One region of the Limosilactobacillus panis genome, then DNA from elsewhere that is predicted to be linked to it. Evidence: riboswitches for the same ligand, from Rfam matches in the RefSeq annotation. Region 1 holds a riboswitch; the other holds the start of a gene.
What was found. A riboswitch is a leader RNA that binds a small molecule or an ion and turns the genes downstream of it on or off. The one in region 1 is predicted to bind thiamine pyrophosphate.
Positions count from the first base shown of each region.

Region 2: it holds a riboswitch for thiamine pyrophosphate, as region 1 does, so the genes downstream of both, KZE55_RS10140 (SDR family NAD(P)-dependent oxidoreductase) here and KZE55_RS08900 (ECF transporter S component) in region 1, are expected to answer to the same signal.

Region 1 is NZ_CP081855.1:1,865,701-1,869,112, forward strand. It holds gene KZE55_RS08890 (sulfite exporter TauE/SafE family protein) at 1-755, opposite strand, end outside; gene KZE55_RS08895 (IS30 family transposase) at 811-1,734, opposite strand; TPP riboswitch at 1,933-2,022, shown strand; gene KZE55_RS08900 (ECF transporter S component) at 2,126-2,686, shown strand; gene KZE55_RS08905 (ATP-binding cassette domain-containing protein) at 2,690-3,412, shown strand, end outside.
Region 2 is NZ_CP081857.1:5,368-8,779, forward strand. It holds gene KZE55_RS10135 (2,3-butanediol dehydrogenase) at 218-1,288, shown strand; TPP riboswitch at 1,382-1,488, shown strand; gene KZE55_RS10140 (SDR family NAD(P)-dependent oxidoreductase) at 1,639-2,229, shown strand; gene KZE55_RS10145 (transcriptional regulator) at 2,234-2,791, opposite strand; gene KZE55_RS10150 (type IIL restriction-modification enzyme MmeI) at 2,954-3,187, shown strand; gene mscL (large-conductance mechanosensitive channel protein MscL) at 3,207-3,412, shown strand, end outside.

The sequences.
Region 1 (3,412 bases):
GCTAAAACGAGGGACCCTAGCCCGACGAGAACTTGCATTAAGCGGCCGGGAAGGTGGCGGACAATTACCGGCCCCAGGGCTCCACCAAGAATATTTCCCAGGAAAAGGGGGATAATGTAACTCCATTCAATGGTGGTTTCAAAGGCAAAGATGGCAACTGAAATGGTGTTTGTGACGGTCATGGCCACGTTCTTGAGGGCGTTATTGACCGCAAACGACTTCTGCCGGTTAACCACCGACAAAAGGGTCAGCATTAGGACACCCGCACCGGCGTTAAAGTAGCCAGCGTAGACACCGACAATGAAGACCCCAATGGCGGTTAAGACGGTGTATAGGCGGGACCGCTTCAAAGAACGACTATCCGCGGCCATTTCGCCCGTTGCTTGCCGCGCCCGGTGAGGGAAAAGCAGGATAATTCCGGCAATAGCAATGCAGAAAGGAACTAACTCCTGAAATAATTTCCCGGGTAATGCGAACAAAAGTAGGGCCCCAATGATGGCACCCACAAGTACCAGGGGAATAATCATCCACATCTGCTTGCGGTCTTTTTGCAACTCCTTACTCGAAGCCACGATAGAGCTATAAGCGCTCCCGATTGTTGACCAGGCACTGGTTACGTTGGCGATTACCGGCGGAAGTCCCATCATCAGCAACGATGGGTACGAGATCAAGGACGCCAGCCCCGCCGCGGCACTGACAATCCCGGATAGGATTCCGATAACAACCATAACAATAAAAAAGGTGATTCCAGACATAGTTCCCTCCTCTTCTTTTTTCAAAGGCAGATTGCAAGAAATAACTTGAACGAATTTAGTGACGTAGATTAAGCAAGAAGATCTCAATTGGTGTATGCCAATTAAGACATTTAAGTGGCCGGGAATTCAAATACCAATTAATTTGAATCAGCTTGTGATCGCTTAACTCATCAATGGCTTGGCCCTTGGGAATAAAGCGTCGTAAAACTCGGTTACGGTTCTCATTACTGCCGCGTTCATGTGGTGAATAAGCATGAGCAAAATAAACCGGAGTACCAGTTCGCTGCTCAATTGCCTGGTAGTTAGCGAACTCTTTACCATGATCTACGGTAAGCGTCTTGAGCTTGTCTTGAAGTTGACTAGCTAGTTCAAGTACGGCTTGAGTCATGGACTGACTGTCGCGACCATGGAGCCGTTTAACAATTGTCAGGCGACTCTTACGCTCCACAAAAGTAGCCACAGCTTGGCCTTTACGTTTGCCAGAAAGTACGGTATCAGCTTCAAAGTGGCCGAATTCCTGGCGAGTTTCGACTTTATGAGAACGCTCCTCAATGGAGCGGCCGTGACTGAACGTACCACGCTTTTCTTTAGCACGATGACGACGAATCCCATGATCAGGCAAATCGGGTAACTGTACATCAAGCCATCCTTGATCAATCCAGTTATAGACCGTCTTGTAGGCAATTCCAACTACATGGGCAACTTGTTCAGGGGACCACTTCTGGACTTGAATCTTTTCCTCGATCAAGTGTTTAAGGTTTTTAGTGAGCGAAGACTTCCGCCCCCGTTGACTAACCTTGCATTCAAAGTCAGTTTGCGCTAGCTCAGCCCGGTACTCACTATTTAGCCGGTGAAGTTCGTTAAAGATGGTGGTCTTACTAAAGCCTAAGTAGTTAGCGATGTATCGCAAGGAACGTCCTTCATTATGAAGCGTTTCAATGACAACACGGTTCTGGAATGATAAAATAGTGGTGCTCATCAAGGTCCTTCTTTCTAATGGATTGTACGGTAACACCATTAAAGACCTTGATGGGTTTTTCTGTCCACTTAAATGTTCAACTTAAATTTTACAATCTGCCCAAAACATTTTTTATTGTACGCTCCTTCACCAATAATCTGAATAATTTTGCCCATTTGAATTCTTTTTCTTTCTTAGTTATAATCATTGGTGAGATTAATACGATGTCTGGGGTGCCAATTGGCTGAGATAATACCCATTGAACCTGACCTGGATAACACCAGCGGAGGAAGATTCGGTAAGATCAAATCAACGATGCGTTTAATGACGTCCCAGATGCTTTGTGCATTGCGGGACTTTTATTTTACCTAAGACCGCCTTAATCTTAATACTTTCAAGGAGCAGTCTTATTATGCGTAACAAAACTTTTCATTTACGAGACATTATTCTACTGGCCCTAATTGCAATTATTTTCGGCGTCATTTACTACGCCGCGGCCTTCGTTTACAACGGCTTAACGGTCCTTTTAACGCCGGTTGGCTATGGTCCCATGGCCAATGACATTACGATGGGCATTTGGTGCATGGCCGGCCCCCTCGCCGGTTTCATATTGCGCCTCCCCGGAGCGGCCTTCTTAGGTGAGTTTCTCGGTGCTGCCGTGGAGATGTTTCTCGGCGACCAATGGGGCGCTGCCAACTTAATCTCCGGAGCAGTCCAGGGGATTGCTACCGAATTAGGTTTTACCGTTACCTTCTACAAACTTTACAACTGGCTCACCGTTGTCCTCACCAGCCTCTTCGCTACCCTGGTTACCTTTGGCTGGGACTGGTTCCGGAATGGTTATAGTCACTTTGCCCCCCACATGCTGGTTATCATGCTGGTCGTCCGCTTTGTTTCCATGCTGGTCTTCTCCGGTATCTTAGTCAAGTTGATCGTCAACATGTTGGTTCGAGCACACGTTATCAAGGGGTAAGTCATGAACATTGTTGAAGTCCGCAACTTAACATTTGCCTTTAACCACCAGTCCCCCGTCCTTGACCGGGTCACGGTTAACTTTCCTGCCCAGCAGACCGCCCTGTTAACGGGACCGTCGGGTTGTGGGAAGTCGACCTTCCTCCGTCTCTTAGCGGGCCTTTTGCCCAAGTATGGTGGGCAAGTTAGCGGGGGCCAAATTACCTTTCCCAGTGGGCAACCAACGATTGGGATGCTCTTTCAGGACCCCCTAACCCAGTTTGCCCTCGATACCCCCCGCCACGAGCTTGAATTCGTTCTTGAAAACCAGCGGGTCCCGCACGATAAAATTGCCGACCGGGTTCAGGCGGCCCTCGACTTTTGCCAAATTACGGGCCTGGCAAACCGTAAGATCACCTCGTTATCTGGTGGCCAGCAACAACGGGTAGCCCTGGCGGTCATCATCGCCCGGCAGGCGGACATTCTCCTTCTTGACGAGCCCTTTGCCAATATCGACGAAGCAAACCGACACTTTTTAATGGCGCAGCTCGGCAAACTGGTAACCGGACACGGTGTTACCCTGATTATCGCTGATCACGACTGCCACGGCTATCAAGCCCTCGCACCCCGAATCTACGACTTCACTGACCACCATATCGTGGGTCTTTCGCCCGCCGCTAGTCGGCAACGGCTGGTGGCTGCTGATAAGGCTGCAACCCGGCAGCTGGCCTTTGCCGCCCCCCAACCG
Region 2 (3,412 bases), on a different replicon from region 1:
TAATCCGCGTATACCCCGAGTGAGTAGTCTGAATCTTGGTAATTACTGAGTAACCTTAATTTTTCCGTCGTTGAATATGTTCCTATTCAAAACACCCCCTAGAGATGACACTTTTATTATTTAAAGTGTCAACCCTAAGGGGTATTGTACGCGCTTTCATCTTGATGTAAAATATAGGTGTTTTAGGAAATGAATTTTCATTTTGGAGGCTAACCTTATGAAAGCAGTAAGAATCTATGGTGAAAAAGATATCCGGGTTGAGGACGTTTCGATTCCGGAACCTAAAGATGATCAAGTTCAGTTAAAAGTGAAGTTCTGTGGGATTTGCGGCAGTGATTTGCACGCCTACCTTGAAGGGTGGGGCCTGCCAACGGTGCCGTATCCATTGACCGGCAAGACGGTGCCGATTACGTTAGGCCACGAATTTTCCGGTGAAGTCGTTAAGGTCGGTAAGGACGTCGATGATTTGAAAGTCGGCGATCGGGTTGCCGTTGAACCGCTTCTGGCCTGTGGCAAATGCGAAAACTGTCGCGCCGGCAACTACAACTTCTGTAACCGGGCGGTTTCGACCGACGGTGCCGGGAACTTCCTGGGATTTTCTGAAGACGGGGGCATGGCTGAGTATGCCAATGTCCAAGGCGTTTTCGCCCACAAATTGCCGGATGATATGAGCTACGAACTGGGCGCCTTAGCTGAACCAACCGCCGTTGTATACGAAGCCATCAAGAAGAGCCGGCTGCGGGAAGGTCAAGACGTCGCTGTGATGGGGGCTGGCCCAATTGGATTGCTGGAAGCCGTCCTCGCTAAAATTGCCGGCGCCAACCACGTTTACATCGTGGACGTTTCCAAAGTTCGTTTGGAAAAGGCCAAGGCGCTGGGAATTGAAAACGCCCTTGATCCAACCCAAACCGACGTCGAAGCCTTCATTAAGAAGGACTTACCAAATGGCGTTGACATCACCTTTGAATGTGCCGGGGTCCAATCCACATTTGACTCGGCCCTGAAAGTCACCAAGCGGACCGGAACGATTCAAATTGTTGCGCTGTACGGCAAGCCGTTAACCATGAACATGACCGACGACCTGATTATGCAGGGCCTGGATATCATCACCACCCTGTGCTACAACAATTCGTTCCCGAACGTTCTGGGGATTATCGACAATAATAAGGATCTGTTCGAGCAGGTCATCACTAAGAAAGTCAGCCTGGACGACGCGCTGGATCAGGGCATTAAGATGCTGGCCACCGATAAGTCACAGGTGAAGATTATGATTGATCCGTCGCTTTAAAAATAAAATGGGAATGCTGGTTGTTAGTACGGCCATGAGAAATTATGCCCACGTTCTGATCGGCTGTTCCTGTGCTATACTTTAATTGCTTAACCAAACTGCAAGGGGAGCCATTGCGCTGAGAGTAGATTGCGACCGCAGTCTTAACCCTTTTACCTGATCTGGTCAGTACCAGCGGAGGAATGCAGCCACAATTACTGGAAATTGATGCGTTATTAAATCTTGATTGAGGTTGAATTCACTGCGAATTCAACCTCTTTTTTGGATGATTGGCTGGCAGTTAAATTAAGTGAGTGAATTGAACGGTTGTGATGACGGGGTTCATGAATTTAATTTGGAGGCATAACAAAATGACAAAGACAGTGCTAATTACAGGCGGTAGTCGGGGATTAGGCGCGGAAACCGCCAAGCAGTTTGCTCAGATTGGTTATAACGTGGTCGTCAACTACTTTCAGCACCCTGATTTGGCAAATAAAGTGGTTGCCGACATTGGCGCCGATCATGCAATTGCCATTAAGGCTGACGTTCGTGACCGGGCGGCCGTTGACCAGATGACTAAGGAAGCAGTCGACCACTTTGTCTTTGAATTAAAGCAGAACTTTTACTCTTTCAAGCTTTCCGAGTTATCCGCGGTTAGGTCTAAGTATTCTTTGACGCTCTTAAAGCTCTGGAACGCTAACTCCATGGGTAAACTAAAAAGGGCCACCATTAAAGGCACCCTTGAAGAATGGGAAAGTTGGTTCTTAGGTACTGATAAGGACGGAAAACCTAAGAAATGGAGCGCCGGAAGATTCCGTCAACGGGTCTTGGGAGTAAGTATGAAGGAACTTGGCAAGATATACCCCAAGACAATCTTCTACCTTACGACCGAAAAGACCGGAAGGAAGGTAACAGGGTACCAACTGGACATTACGCCAGTTAAAACCGTCTTGGAAATTTAATAGATTACCAGAATTGCCACCAACGTTTTGAGGTGGATTTTTTAGTGCCTGTCGGCTCCTCTGCGTCCTTTTTCTCCGATGATGAAGAATTAGTCACGTTAGTTGTTTCGCCATCTACTACGTCCTTGTCAGAGCCTCCTGGCAGCATTTGCATCTTCTGCTCTAGTCCAAGGTGTAACTTCTGAGCTTGGTCAGCTAATCTATAGGCAGAAGCAATCTGCTCATCTTTAGCCTTAAGTTGGTCAGTAAGAATATCATTATCGTGTACTAGTTGCTCATTAGCCTGTTTGAGTTGCTGAACCTGTTCTTTAAGTAAATCAACGATTTCATCTTGCCGTTCTTCCTTGTGGTTGGTGTACTTCTCCTTTTTCTTCCGACCTTCTCCTTGCTTATAATGTTTCACTACTAACTCCTTGTCTGCCAAGGAATAGAACTTCTTCCCTCGTTTTTCTGTCTTTACGGGTCGTAAGTTCCGACTATTCGCAAATTTATCAAACGTTGAACGGGCTATTCCTGCGTCTTTTATGATTTCATTAATGGTATAGAACTTTTCTTCCGACATTCTTCCGTCCTTCTTCCGTCTTTGGAAAGTCGTGCAATATTAATACTTTCGTTCTTATTCTATCATAAAGGAAATTACACCTTACACGAAAGAAGAAGGGCGGAAAGTAAGTTAATTAGTGGTTATAATATTAAGTACTAATAGCACGAAAGGAACTAGACTATGCCAACACGACAACAAGCAGCACGAGAATTTGTGAAGACCTGGTCTACTGATAATAAAGGGCGAGAGGACGCAGATCGACAGACCTTCTGGAACGATTTACTACAACGAGTTTATGGAATTGACAACTACTATGACTACATTACCTATGAAAAAGATGTTCAGGTAAAAGCTGATGGCAAAGTAACCACTCGAAGAATTGATGGGTATATTCCTTCTACCAAAAGTATCTAGCGAAAAAAAGGAGGCTCATATGATTAAAGAATTTAAAGACTTTATTTCACGAGGAAATGTTGTTGACATGGCAGTCGGGATTATCGTTGGGGCTGCATTTACATCAATCGTTAAGTCGTTGGTTAATAACCTTGTCGACCCGTTAATTGGGATATTCGTTGGTAAGATCGACCTTTCTAATCTCGTCTTGACAATTGGCGATGCCCAGTTCAAATACGGTAGTTT